DNA from 3 places in the Streptomyces sp. NPDC002209 genome. Region 3 is predicted to be linked to each of the others. Evidence: riboswitches for the same ligand, from Rfam matches in the RefSeq annotation. Region 3 holds a riboswitch; each other region holds the start of a gene.
What was found. Region 3 has a riboswitch for thiamine pyrophosphate ahead of thiO (glycine oxidase ThiO). Riboswitches for the same ligand answer to the same signal wherever they lie in the genome.

Region 1 (4,529 bases), on a different contig from region 3:
ACACTCGGCCCATGCCCATCGTGCCCGATGCCGCCGGCCGTGACTTCGACGACCGGGAAGCACGCGATCGGGGGGCCGCCGCCGACGGCGGCCCCCCGTTCCGCGCCGAGACGCCGCCGCAGGAGCCCATGCCCAGCCCCCCGCCTCCGCCCTCGCAGGCACCGCAGGACGCCTCGCCCCCGCCGCAGAAGAAGCGGGCGGGGCGAGACCTGCGTGCCGCCATAGGGGTCGGCGTCGGCCTCGGTGCGGTGATCTTCGCTTCGCTGTTCATCGTGAAGGCGGTCTTCGTCGGCGTCATCGTCGTCGCGGTCGTCGTGGGCCTGTGGGAGCTCACCTCCCGGCTCCAGGAGAAGAAGGGCATCAAGGCGCCGCTCGTCCCGCTCGCGGTCGGCGGCGCCGCCATGGTCATCGCCGGATACGTCCGCGGGGCCGAGGGTGCCTGGGTGGCCATGGCCCTGACCGCGCTGGCGGTCCTGGTCTGGCGGATGACCGAACCGCCCGAGGACTACCTCAAGGACGTCACCGCGGGCGTCTTCGCGGCGTTCTACGTGCCGTTCCTGGCCACCTTCGTCGCGATGCTGCTCACCGCCGACGACGGTCCGGAGCGCGTGGTCACCTTCCTGCTGCTGACCGTGGTCAGCGACACCGGGGCCTACGCGGTGGGCTGGCGCTTCGGCAAGCACAAGCTGGCGCCGCGCATCAGCCCCGGCAAGACCCGCGAGGGACTGTTCGGCGCGGTGGCCTTCGCGATGGCGGCCGGCGCGCTGTGCATGGAGTTCCTGATCGACGGGGGCGCCTGGTGGCAGGGCCTGCTGCTCGGTCTCGCCGTCGCGGTCAGCGCCACGCTGGGCGACCTCGGCGAGTCGATGATCAAGCGGGACCTGGGCATCAAGGACATGGGCACGCTGCTGCCGGGCCACGGCGGCATCATGGACCGGCTCGACTCCCTGCTGCCGACCGCCCCGGTGGTGTGGCTGCTGCTGGCGGCCTTCGTCGGCACGGGCTGAAACCCGCTCCGCGGGTTCCGGCCGGCGGGCGGTTCACCAGGGGACCCCGCCGAGCCGGGCCGACGTACGTACGAAGGCTTCGGGTGGGTCCGGGCGGTTACTCTTGAAAGGCGCGCTGCTTCTGCGGCGCGCCTTTCGTCTTACGAGGAGTACCTGCCATGGCCCGCCCCGTTCCGGGAGAGCTCACCTTCGTCGCCCCTCGCGGAGCCAAGAAGCCGCCCCGGCACCTTGCCGACCTCACGCCCGAGGAGCGGCGCGAGGCGGTCGCCGCGATCGGTGAGAAGCCCTTCCGGGCCAAGCAGCTCTCGCAGCACTACTTCGCCCGGTACGCGCACGACCCGGCCGAGTGGACCGACATTCCGGCGGGCTCCCGCGAGAAGCTCCAGCAGGAGCTGCTCCCCGAGCTGATGAACGTCATCCGGCACATCTCGTGCGACGACGACACCACCCGCAAGACCCTGTGGAAGCTGCACGACGGCACGCTCGTCGAGTCCGTGCTGATGCGCTACCCCGACCGGGTCACCATGTGCATCTCCTCGCAGGCCGGCTGCGGCATGAACTGCCCGTTCTGCGCCACCGGCCAGGCGGGCCTGGACCGCAACCTGTCCACGGCCGAGATCGTCCACCAGATCGTCGACGGCATGCGCGCGCTGCGCGACGGCGAGGTCCCCGGCGGACCGGCCCGGCTGTCCAACATCGTCTTCATGGGCATGGGCGAGCCGCTGGCCAACTACAAGCGGGTCGTCGGCGCCATCCGCCGCCTCACCGACCCCGAGCCCGACGGCCTGGGCCTGTCGCAGCGCGGCATCACCGTCTCCACCGTCGGCCTGGTCCCGGCGATGCTCCGGTTCGCCGACGAGGGCTTCAAGTGCCGCCTCGCGGTCTCGCTGCACGCGCCGGACGACGAGCTGCGCGACACCCTCGTCCCCGTGAACACCCGCTGGAAGGTCCGTGAGGTCCTCGACGCGGCGTGGGAGTACGCCGAGAAGTCCGGCCGCCGGATCTCCATCGAGTACGCGCTGATCCGCGACATCAACGACCAGGCCTGGCGCGGCGACCTGCTGGGCCGACTACTCAAGGGCAAGCGTGTCCACGTCAACCTGATCCCGTTGAACCCGACGCCGGGCTCGAAGTGGACCGCCTCGCGTCCCGAGGACGAGAAGGCCTTCGTCGAGGCCATCGCCCGCCACGGCGTGCCGGTGACCGTCCGTGACACCCGCGGCCAGGAAATCGACGGCGCGTGCGGCCAGCTCGCGGCCTCGGAGCGCTAGCCTGCGGTTTTCGCGGGCCCGATTCGGCCACGGGGTACCCTGTGGCCGAACCAATTGCATATTCCGACAGGGGAGCGCCACAGCGCTGAGAGTGCGGTATCCGTCATCCGCAGACCCTCTGAACCTCGCCCCGGTCATTCGGGGTAGGAAGTTCGGTCATCACTCAAGCTGTTGCGCCCTGCCCGGCGACCGCTCGCACTGAGCGCCGGGCAGGGCCGCGTCTTCTCCTGGACATCCCAGGAGGAATTCACCAGTGAGCACCACCAAGAAGTTCGCGGGCGCAGCGCTCGCGGCCGCGCTCGGCGTCGCCACGCTCAGCGCGTGCGGCGGCGGCGACGCCAAGGACAAGTCCGCGGGCGGCGCGAGCGAGGCGCCGAAGTCCAAGACGGTCACGCTCGTCTCCCACGACTCCTTCAACGTGACCGACACGGTCCTCAAGGAGTTCGAGCAGCAGAGCGGCTACACCGTCAAGGTCCTGAAGTCCGGGGACGCGGGCGCCGCCCTCAACCAGGAGATCCTCACCAAGGGCTCCCCGCGCGGCGACGTCTTCTTCGGTGTCGACAACACGCTCCTCTCGCGCGCCCTCGACAACGGGATCTTCACGCCGTACGAGGCCAAGGGCCTGGCCGACGTGAAGCCCGAGTACGTGCTCGACAAGGAGCACCGGGTCACCCCGATCGACTCCGGCGACATCTGCGTCAACTACGACAAGGCGTACTTCGCCGACAAGAAGCTCGCCCCGCCGCAGACGCTCGACGACCTGATCAAGCCGGAGTACAAGAACCTGCTGGTCACCGAGAACGCGGCGACCTCCTCGCCGGGCCTCGGCTTCCTCCTCGCCTCCGTCGGCAAGTACGGCGAGGAAGGCTGGAAGGACTACTGGAGCAAGCTCAAGGCCAACGGCGTCGAGGTCGTCGACGGCTGGGAGCAGGCCTACAACGAGCGCTTCTCGGGCTCGGCGGGCGGCAAGAAGGCCAAGGGCGACCGGCCGCTGGTCGTCTCGTACGCCTCCAGCCCGCCGGTCGAGGTCCTGTACGGCGAGCCGCAGCCGGCCGAGGCCCCCACGGGCGTGGCCACCGGCACCTGCTTCCGCCAGGTCGAGTTCGCGGGCCTGCTCAAGGGCGCGAAGAACGAGGAGGGCGGCAAGGCGCTCCTGGACTTCCTGGTGAGCAAGAAGTTCCAGGAGGACATGCCGCTGCAGATGTTCGTGAACCCGGTGGTCAAGGACGCGAAGCTGCCGGAGCTGTTCACGAAGCACGGCGTGGTCATCGAGAAGCCGGAGAACGTGGCTCCCGAGACCATCGCCAAGAACCGTGAGCAGTGGGTCAAGGCATGGTCCTCGCTCGTCGTGAAGTAGGACGCGAGGGCGCACGCGAGGGCACTCCTGCGAAGGAGGGCGTACGCGGTACGGCCGTCAGGCTCGCCCTGATGGCCGTACCGCTCGCCTTCTTCGGGCTGTTCTTCGCCTATCCCGTCGCCGCGATCGTCGGCCGCGGGATCAAGACCGACGAGGGCTGGCAGTTCGGCCGCATCGGCGAGGTGCTGAGCCGGCCCGACATCGCCGACGTGCTCTGGTTCACCACCTGGCAGGCGCTCGCGTCCACGGCGCTCACGCTCCTGATCGCGCTCCCCGGCGCGTACGTCTTCGCGCGCTTCGAGTTCCCCGGCAAACAACTGCTGCGTGCGGTGGTCACGGTCCCGTTCGTGCTGCCGACCGTGGTGGTCGGCACGGCCTTCCTGGCACTGGTCGGGCGGGGCGGGCTGCTGGACGAGCTGTGGGGCGTCCGGCTGGACACCACCGTGTGGGCGATCCTGCTCGCGCACGTCTTCTTCAACTACGCCGTCGTCGTACGGACGGTCGGCGGACTCTGGGCGCAGCTCGACCCGCGCCAGGAGGAGGCCGCCCGGGTGCTGGGCGCCGGGCGGTTCGCCGCCTGGCGGCGGGTGACGCTGCCCGCGCTCGGGCCGGCCGTGGCCGCCGCCTCGCTGATGGTGTTCCTGTTCACCTTCACCTCCTTCGGCGTCGTGCAGATCCTGGGCGGGCCCTCGTACGCCACCCTCGAGGTGGAGGTCTACCGGCAGACCGCGCAGCTGCTGGACCTGTCGACGGCCGCCGTCCTCACGATGGTGCAGTTCGTGGCGGTCGGACTCATCCTCGGCATTCATGCCTGGACCGTGCGCAGGCGCGAGACGGCGCTGCGGCTGGTGGACCCGGCGCGGACCGCACACCGGCCGAGCGGGCCGGGGCAGC
Region 2 (4,529 bases), on a different contig from region 3:
TTGGCCACCGAACCCATGCTGCTGTTCGCGATCGAGAACAGCAGCAGCAACGGCAGCGCCGCGCCCGCGTAGGCCAGGACCAGGGTGTTGACCACCGAGGCGATGTGGTCGCGGCCGATCCGGATGGCCGCACGGTACAAGGCGCGGGACCCCATCGACGGGTCGGCCTGGTGGAGTTCCCAGACCGCCGAGGTCTGGGTGACCGTCACATCGTCGAGCACACCCAGCGATCCGATGATCACGCCTGCAAGCAGCAGGCCGCTCATGTCGATGTCCGGGTAGAGCCCGTGGATCAGCCCGGTGTTGTCGTCGGTGTTGCCGCTCAGGAACGCCCAGTCGACGAACACCGAGCCCAGCAGCCCGATCAGCAGGAGCGAGACGAGCGTGCCGAGGACGGCGACGGAGGTGCGGGCGCTCAGCCCGTGGCACATGTAGAGCGCGATGAGCATGATGGCACTGGCGCCGACGACCGCGACGAGCAGCGGGTTCGATCCCTGCAGGATCGCCGGGAGGATGAAGAGCGTCAGCACGCCGAAGCTGATGGTCAGCGCGATCAGCGCGAACAGGCCGCGCATCCGGCCGACGACGACGACCGCCACCGCGAAGATGGCGGCCAGCACCGCCAGCGGCAGCTTGCGGTTCACGTCGATCACGGAGTACTGGAGATCCCGCGGTGCATCCGGCGCGTACGCGACGACCACCTCCTGGCCGTCCTCCAACTGCCGTGGGGCGCCGGGCTGGACGATCTCGAAGAAGGTGCGGCCCTTGTCGGGTCCGGTGGTGACCTCGACGGTGGCCTTCTTGCACTCTCCGGTCTGCGCGGCCTGGGCCTCGCGACCCTCCGGGGTGGAGGGCTGGTTGCCGGTGGGCGGCACCTGCGAGGCGTTCACGGATTTGCAGTCGACCTGTTCGAGCGCGACGACCTGGCCCTGCTGGGTCTGCCGGTCGAAGCCCACCCCGGAGCGCTCGTGGGCGGGGGCGCCGCCCGGCCAGAGCACCACCATGCCGACGAAGACGGCGGCGGCGAAGGGGATCAGTACGGCCGCGATGACCTTGCGCAGGTGCTTCGAGACGGGCGCCGCTGGTCCGTGGCCGTGGGAATGACCGTGGGAGTGGCCCTGGGACGGGCCGTGGGACGGGCCGTGGTCATGCCCGGGGGCCGAGTGCGCGTGGTCGGTGTGACCCGTGGGCTCGGTGGGCTTGGAGGGAGGCTGCGGCGAGGACGTCACCGGCAGATCATCGCAAGAGTTGAGGGGGCCCACTGTTCAGCACGCCACAAATGACGCTAGCGTGGGGGCACCTTTGCACAACGCGGGAGCTCGGAGCACCGGGCTGAGAGGGCGCTGATCACCGTACGCGCAGCACACATGCGTACGGGAAGAGGCTGCGTCGACCGCCGAACCTGTTACCGGGTAATGCCGGCGTAGGGAGATCAGGTCTCATGACCATTCAGGACGCACGCACGCCTGCCGTCAGCCAGGACGCAGACGGCCAGACCGAGCGCCAGCCCGGCTGGCACAAGGGCTACGTGGCGGGCTCCCGCCCCGACATCCGGGTGCCGGTCCGCCAGGTCCACCTCACCAACGGCAAGGACGTGACGCTCTACGACACGTCCGGGCCGTACACCGACCCGCAGATCGAGACCGACGTGCGCCGCGGCCTCGCCCCGCTGCGCGAGAACTGGATCATCGGCCGCGGCGACACCGAGGAGTACGCGGGCCGTCCCGTGCGCCCCGAGGACGACGGCATCAAGCACACCTCGCCGCGCGGTGGTCTGAAGAACCTCGACGCGGTCTTCCCGGGCCGCCCGCGCCAGCCCCGCCGGGGCCGTGGCGGCCAGGCCGTCACGCAGCTCGCGTACGCCCGCCGCGGTGAGATCACCCCGGAGATGGAGTACGTCGCGATCCGCGAGAACGTCTCCCCCGAGGTCGTCCGCGAGGAGATCGCCGCAGGTCGCGCGGTGCTTCCCGCGAACGTGAACCACCCCGAGATCGAGCCGATGATCATCGGCAAGCGGTTCCTGGTGAAGGTCAACGCCAACATCGGCAACTCCGCCGTCACCTCCTCCATCGAGGAGGAGGTCGACAAGATGACCTGGGCGACCAAGTGGGGCGCCGACACGGTCATGGACCTCTCGACCGGCCGCAACATCCACACCACCCGCGAATGGGTGCTGCGCAACTCCCCCGTGCCGATCGGCACCGTGCCGCTCTACCAGGCGCTCGAGAAGGTCGACGGCCGCGCCGAGGACCTGACCTGGGAGATCTACAAGGACACGGTCATCGAGCAGGCCGAGCAGGGCGTCGACTACATGACGGTCCACGCCGGCGTGCTGCTGCCGTACGTGCCGCTGACCGCCCGCCGCAAGACCGGCATCGTCTCGCGCGGCGGTTCGATCATGGCTGCGTGGTGCCTGGCGCACCACAAGGAGAACTTCCTCTACACGAACTTCGAGGAGCTCTGCGAGATCCTCGCGACGTACGACGTCACGTACTCGCTGGGCGACGGCCTGCGCCCCGGCTCCATCGCGGACGCCAACGACGCGGCGCAGTTCGCCGAGCTGAAGACGCTGGGCGAGCTGAACACGATCGCCAAGCGCCACAACGTGCAGACCATGATCGAGGGCCCGGGCCACGTCCCGATGCACAAGATCAAGGAGAACATCGACCTCCAGCAGGAGATCTGCGAGGAGGCGCCGTTCTACACGCTCGGCCCGCTGACCACGGACGTCGCACCGGCGTACGACCACATCACCTCCGGCATCGGCGCCGCGATGATCGCCTGGTGGGGCACCGCGATGCTCTGCTACGTCACGCCGAAGGAGCACCTGGGCCTGCCCAACCGCGACGACGTGAAGACCGGCGTCATCACGTACAAGATCGCCGCCCATGCGGCGGACCTGGCCAAGGGCCACCCGGGCGCCCAGGAGTGGGACGACGCCCTGTCGGACGCGCGGTTCGAGTTCCGCTGGGAGGACCAGTTCAACCTGGCCCTCGACCCGGACACGGCCCGCGAGTTCCACGACGAGACGCTCCCGGCCGAGCCGGCCAAGACCGCGCACTTCTGCTCCATGTGCGGTCCGAAGTTCTGCTCGATGAAGATCTCCCAGGACATCCGCCGTGAGCACGGTGGAGACCTGAAGGCCGATGAGATCGAGGCGGGCATGGCGGAGAAGTCCGCCGAGTTCGCGGCGAGCGGCAACCGGGTGTACCTCCCGCTGGCGGACTGACCCGACCGCCGCGGTGGCGCTGCTCCGGGGAGGAGGAGGGGACTCCCCGGAGCGGCGTCCAGGGGCCGGAACGGCTTGCGCTGGAGTGCACTTCAACTCCTACAGTGCGGCCCCATGACCATGAGATACCGCAGTCTGGGTGGGACCGGCATAGAGGTCAGCGCACACTGCCTCGGCACGATGATGTTCGGATCGGTGGGGAACCCGGACCACGAGGAGTGCGCCCGGATCATCCACGCCGCACTCGATCAGGGCATCAACTTCGTCGACACCGCGGACATGTACTCCGCCGGGGAGTCCGAGGAGATCGTCGGCAAGGCGCTCAAGGGGCGGCGCGACGACGTCGTGCTCGCCACCAAGGTCCACTTCCAGATGGGGGAGGGGCGCAACCGCAGCGGGAACTCGAGGCGGTGGATCGTGCAGGCCGTCGAGAACAGTCTGCGGCGTCTGGACACCGACTGGATCGACCTCTACCAGGTGCACCGGCCCGACCACTCGACGGACGTCGAGGAGACCCTCTCGGTCCTCGGAGACCTGGTGCGGGCCGGCAAGATCCGCGCCTTCGGCTGCTCCACCTTCCCCGCCGAGGAGATCGTCGAGGCACATCACGTCGCCGAGCGGCGGGTTCTCCCGCGGTTCCGGACGGAGCAGCCTCCGTACTCGATCCTCGCGCGCGGGGTGGAGGCTTCCGTGCTGCCGGTCGCCCGGCGCTACGGCATGGGCGTACTGACCTGGAGTCCGCTCGCCTCCGGCTTCCTGACAGGCAAGTACCGGCTCGGCGGGCCCGTCGACATGAGCTCGGGGCGGGCGGCGCTGACTCCCGCGCGCTTCGACCCGGCGATCCCCGGCAACATCGCGAAGCTGGAGGCCGTGGAAAAGCTCCTCGAGCTCGCCGACGGCATCGGCTGCACGCTGCCCGAGCTGGCGGTCGCCTTCCCGGTCGCGCACCCCGCAGTCACCTCGGTGATCATCGGCCCCCGGACCATGGACCAGCTGAACTCGCTGGTCAAGGGGGCCGGACTGGTACTCGACGATGCGGCGCTCGACCGGATCGACGAGATCGTGCCGCCGGGGACGAACCTCTACCACCCGGACGGCGTGTGGCGCCCGACGGCCCTGACCGACACCGCGCAGCGGCGGCGGGCCCCCGAGGACCGGTCGGCGGGCTAGGCCCCGTTCTGCGATGTTTCACGTGAAACAGGGACGGACCGCCCGCCGCGGCTGTCAGGACGACTCGGTCTCCGGGCCGCCGAAGTCGGGGCTGGTGAAGTCCGGAGGCGTGTAGCCGGGCCGGGGTCCC
Region 3 (4,529 bases):
GGGTCACTTCGATGTCGAGCATCTCCGCGATGTCGGGGAGGTACAGCCAGGCGGGGACAAGGGCATCGATCTTTGCGTCAATCTCGGTCACGAGCACAAGCCTGCCACCTCGGACCGACACCCGGTACCCGAGCCGACCCGTCCGGGTCTGCGGGCCCTGCCAGGAGTGTCCTAGACCAGGGCCGATTTCAGCGGGGTCGCGGGGTCGCGGACCTTGGCGGGGTCCACGGGGGCGCCCGTCTCGATCAGTTTCCGGCCCTGGGCCAGATCCCTCGGCCGGCCCACCGCCAGGACCGCGACCAGCGCTCCGGCCCGGAGCCAGCACACCGACCACGCCGCCTCGGCGGGATCCCCGCGCCACATCACCTCGTCCGCCTCCGCGTGGTGCCCCGCGTACTGCACGAAGCGCCCGAACTGCTCCGACCAGAAGTACGGCACCGGGTCGTAGACCTGCACCGGGGCCCCCGCCACGATGTTCGCCGCGACGACGCGCGGCCCTTGCAGGGCGTTGTCCCAGTGGTGCACCAGCAGCCGCGCCCCGTAGCGCGCCGACGGGAACGACGCGCAGTCGCCGACCGCGTACACCCCGGGCAGGGAGGTCCGCAGGTACGCGTCGGCCGTGACCGAGCCGTCCGGGCCGAGCCCGACCCCCGAGTCCGCCAGCCACCGGGTCGCCGGCCGGGCCCCGATGCCCACGACCACCGCGCCGGCCGGCAGCTCCCGGCCGTCCGCCAGCAGGACCCGCCCGGACTCCACCGAGGCCACCTTGGCGCCGGTCAGCAGGGCGGCCCCGGCCTCCTCGTACCAGCGAGCCATGGGGGCCGCGACATCCGGCGGCAGCGCCCCGGCCAGCACCCGGTCCGCCGCCTCGACGACGGTCACCGCGCAGCCCGCCTCGCGCGCCGCGGTGGCGAACTCGGCGCCGATCCAGCCCGCCCCGACGACCACGGTCGCCGGCGCCCGGGCCAGCACCGGGCGCAGCCGCGCCGCGTCGTCCAGGGTGCGCAGCAGGTGCACGCCCGGGACGCCCTCGGACCCGGGCAGGGTCAGCGGTTCGGCGCCGGTCGCCAGTACGAGCACCTCGTACGGGACCGGTCCCGCCTCGGTGTCCAGCTCGCGCTCGGCGGCCCGCAGCCCGGTGACCTCCACCCCGAGCCGGAGCTCGATGCCCAGCCCCTCGAAGTCCACGTCGAAGGCGGAGTCCTCGGCCTTGCCGAGCAGCACCGCCTTGGACAGCGGTGGCCGGTCGTAGGGCTGGTGGGGCTCGGCGCCCAGCAGGGTCACGGGGCCGCTCCAGCCCTGCTCCCGCAGCGCGACCGCGGTCTGCACCCCGGCCATTCCGGCGCCGACGATGACGACGCCGCTCTGTGTCTGTTCCGTCTGCTCGCTCACACCGCCCAGCCTAGCGATCTGACGCTTCGTCAGGGGCGGCGCCCGGGAAGCGGCCGGGGAGGCAGCCTTACCCGGCCCCGGCGCCGGGGTTAGTCTGGCCGTCGTACCTATCGCGGGAGTCCGGGCGCACCGGGCTGAGAGGGAGGCTGGACGGCCTCCGACCGTACGAACCTGATCCGGGTCATGCCGGCGAAGGGAGGGGCTGGACGCCCATGCACTCATCTCGGAAGGGATCCGCCGGAGGATCCGACGTCCTCGTCATCGGGGGCGGGATCATCGGCCTGGTCACCGCCTGGCGGGCGGCCCGGCGCGGGCTGCGGACCGCGCTCGCCGATCCGCAGCCCGGCGGCGGCGCCGCGCAGGTCGCGGCCGGCATGCTCGCCGCCGTCACCGAGCTGCACTACGGCGAGGAGACCCTGCTGGGTCTCAATCTCGCCTCCGCCGGCCGCTACCCGGAGTTCACCGCGGAGCTGGCCGAGGCCAGCGGCGGGATGGACATCGGCTACCGCGCCTGCGGCACGCTCTCCGTGGCCCTCGACGCCGACGACCGGCTCCACCTGCGCGAGCTGCACGCCCTGCAGCGGCGCTGCGGCCTGGAGTCCGAGTGGCTCACCGGCCGCGAGTGCCGCCGCCTGGAGCCGATGCTGGCCCCGGGCGTACGCGGCGGCCTGCGCGTGGACGGCGACCACCAGGTCGACCCGCGCCGGCTGGCGGCCGCCCTGCTGGCCGCCTGCGAGGGCGCCGGCGTGGAGATCCGCCGGGCGAACGCGGAGCGGCTGCTCACCACCGCCGACCGGGCCGTCGGCGCACTGCTCGACGACGGTACGGAGCTGCGCGCCGACCAGGTGGTGCTGGCCGCGGGCTCGCTCAGCGGCCGGCTGGCCGGCGTACCGGCGGACGTGCTGCCTCCCGTACGGCCGGTCAAGGGGCAGGTGCTGCGGCTCGCGGTGCCCGAGGCGTACGCGCCGTTCCTGTCGCGGACGGTACGGGCGGTCGTCCGCGGCAGCCACGTGTACCTGGTGCCGCGCGAGAACGGCGAGCTCGTCATCGGAGCCACCAGCGAGGAACTCGGCTGGGACACCACGGTCACCGCGGGCGGTGTGTACGAACTCCTGCGGGACGCGCACGAGTTGGTGCCCGGCATCACCGAACTGCCGTTGACCGAGACCCGGGCGGGACTGCGGCCCGGCTCCCCGGACAACGCCCCGCTGCTCGGCCCGACCGAACTGCCCGGCCTGCACCTGGCCACCGGGCACTACCGCAACGGGGTGCTGCTGACCCCGCTCACCGGCGACGTGATGGCGGAGCTGCTCACCACCGGCGCGCTCCCGCAGATCGCCCGCCCGTTCACCCCGCGCCGCTTCAGCGCCGCACGTCAGGAGTCGTACGCATGACCATCTCCGTCAACGGCGAGCCGCGCGAGGTCGCGGCCGGCACCACCCTCGACGCGGTGGTCGCCATCCTGACCGCGGCCCCGTCCGGCGTCGCGGCCGCACTCAACGAGACGGTGGTCCCGCGCGGACAGTGGCCGCTCACGCCGGTGGGCGAGGGCGACCGGGTCGAGATCCTCACCGCCGTGCAGGGAGGCTGAGCGCGATGGCGGACGACGCTTTCGTCCTGGGCGGCCGGACCTTCTCGTCCCGCCTGATCATGGGGACGGGCGGGGCACCGAGCCTGGACGTCCTGGAACGGGCGCTGATCGCGTCCGGTACGGAGCTCACGACGGTGGCGATGCGCCGGCTGGACCCGACGGTCCAGGGCTCGGTCCTGTCGGTGCTGACGAAGCTGGGCATCTCCGTGCTCCCCAACACGGCGGGGTGCTTCACGGCGGGCGAGGCGGTGCTGACGGCCCGCCTCGCGCGGGAGGCGCTGGGCACCGACTGGATCAAGCTCGAGGTCGTGGCCGACGAGCGGACCCTGCTGCCGGACGGCGTGGAGCTGCTGGACGCGGCGGAGACCCTGGTGGACGAGGGCTTCACGGTCCTCCCGTACACGAACGACGACCCGGTGCTGGCGCGCAAGCTGGAGGACGTGGGCTGTGCGGCGATCATGCCGCTGGGGTCGCCGATCGGCTCGGGGATGGGCATCCGGAACCCGCACAACTTCGAGCTGATCGCGGAGCGGGCGGGGGTTCCGGTGATCCTGGACGCGGGGGCCGGCACGGCGTCGGACGTGGCCCTGGCGATGGAGCTGGGCTGCTCGGCGGTGATGCTGGCCTCGGCGGTGACCCGGGCGCAGGCTCCGGTCCTGATGGCGGCGGCCATGCGCGACGCGGTTTCGGCGGGCCGGCTGGCCCATCGCGCGGGCCGCATCCCCCAGCGCCGCTTCGCGGAGGCCTCCTCCCCGGCCGAGGGCCGCGCCGCCCTCGACCCGGAGCGCCCGGCGTTCTGAGGGGGGCGGGGGTACGGGGCTCATGGCGCGGGCCCGCCATCTCCCCCTCGCCCCCCCGGGGCGGGTCGGCGGCTGCCCACCCGCCCCCTTGTCTGCGGACCGGCGGGCCGGTGAGCCGCACCCTCCTGGACCGGATCAGAGAGGGTTCGGGGGCTTCCCGTCAGTCCCATCGTCCTTCCGTGTCGTGCCGGCCCGTCAAGGGCGCTCCTTCGTCGCGTCGCTGCGCGATGGCCTCCGGCCACCCTTGACAGACCGTCCCGCCCCGGAAAGACAAGGACTGCCGGGAAACCCCCAAAGGACGGTCAGGGGGGCAGGACCCACAGAAGCGGGCACCCCAGGGAAGCGACGACCTGTCTGCGGGCCGGCTGACCATGCATCTGGGTCGCTGCGCCTGCAATACAGGCCGAGGGCGACGGCACCCGCATGAAACGGCGACCAGATCGTCCTGCGGAGCACCGAAGCGCAACAGATCGCTACGCGCTCCTCATCTCTCAGCGTCCGCAGGCCGTCCGGGGTCGATAGCCAGTGCCTCCTCGGATACGCGTGAGCTGACTCGGCACATCCGGGACACCAGCAACCGCTGCCACGGGTCCACAGAAGTTGTGCCAGAGCCCGAGAAACGACAGCACCCCGCAGGCGGGGCTACGCAGTGGAGCGCCATTCCCCTTCGAGGCTGCTGAAGATCATGGAGTCTCGCCAACCGTCGCGGAGCAGCGCCGTGTCTCGCAGGCGTCCCTCATGCGTCA

Region 1: linked by a shared signal. The riboswitch ahead of ACFYXK_RS07300 (thiamine ABC transporter substrate binding subunit) and the one ahead of thiO (glycine oxidase ThiO) in region 3 are both predicted to bind thiamine pyrophosphate.
Region 2: linked by a shared signal. The riboswitch ahead of thiC (phosphomethylpyrimidine synthase ThiC) and the one ahead of thiO (glycine oxidase ThiO) in region 3 are both predicted to bind thiamine pyrophosphate.

The regions. Positions count from the first base shown of each region.
Region 1 is NZ_JBIARX010000002.1:527,127-531,655, forward strand. Features, by position in the region: gene ACFYXK_RS07290 (phosphatidate cytidylyltransferase) at 1-1,007, shown strand, start outside; gene rlmN (23S rRNA (adenine(2503)-C(2))-methyltransferase RlmN) at 1,166-2,278, shown strand; TPP riboswitch at 2,337-2,446, shown strand; gene ACFYXK_RS07300 (thiamine ABC transporter substrate binding subunit) at 2,532-3,635, shown strand; gene ACFYXK_RS07305 (ABC transporter permease) at 3,707-4,529, shown strand, end outside.
Region 2 is NZ_JBIARX010000006.1:181,087-185,615, reverse strand. Features, by position in the region: gene ACFYXK_RS14695 (YibE/F family protein) at 1-1,229, opposite strand, end outside; TPP riboswitch at 1,302-1,447, shown strand; gene thiC (phosphomethylpyrimidine synthase ThiC) at 1,442-3,229, shown strand; gene ACFYXK_RS14685 (aldo/keto reductase) at 3,350-4,399, shown strand; gene ACFYXK_RS14680 (hypothetical protein) at 4,454-4,529, opposite strand, start outside.
Region 3 is NZ_JBIARX010000001.1:324,381-328,909, forward strand. Features, by position in the region: gene ACFYXK_RS01525 (Rv2175c family DNA-binding protein) at 1-91, opposite strand, end outside; gene ACFYXK_RS01530 (NAD(P)/FAD-dependent oxidoreductase) at 172-1,392, opposite strand; TPP riboswitch at 1,495-1,607, shown strand; gene thiO (glycine oxidase ThiO) at 1,605-2,786, shown strand; gene thiS (sulfur carrier protein ThiS) at 2,783-2,983, shown strand; gene ACFYXK_RS01545 (thiazole synthase) at 2,989-3,783, shown strand; gene ACFYXK_RS01550 (GNAT family N-acetyltransferase) at 4,426-4,529, opposite strand, start outside.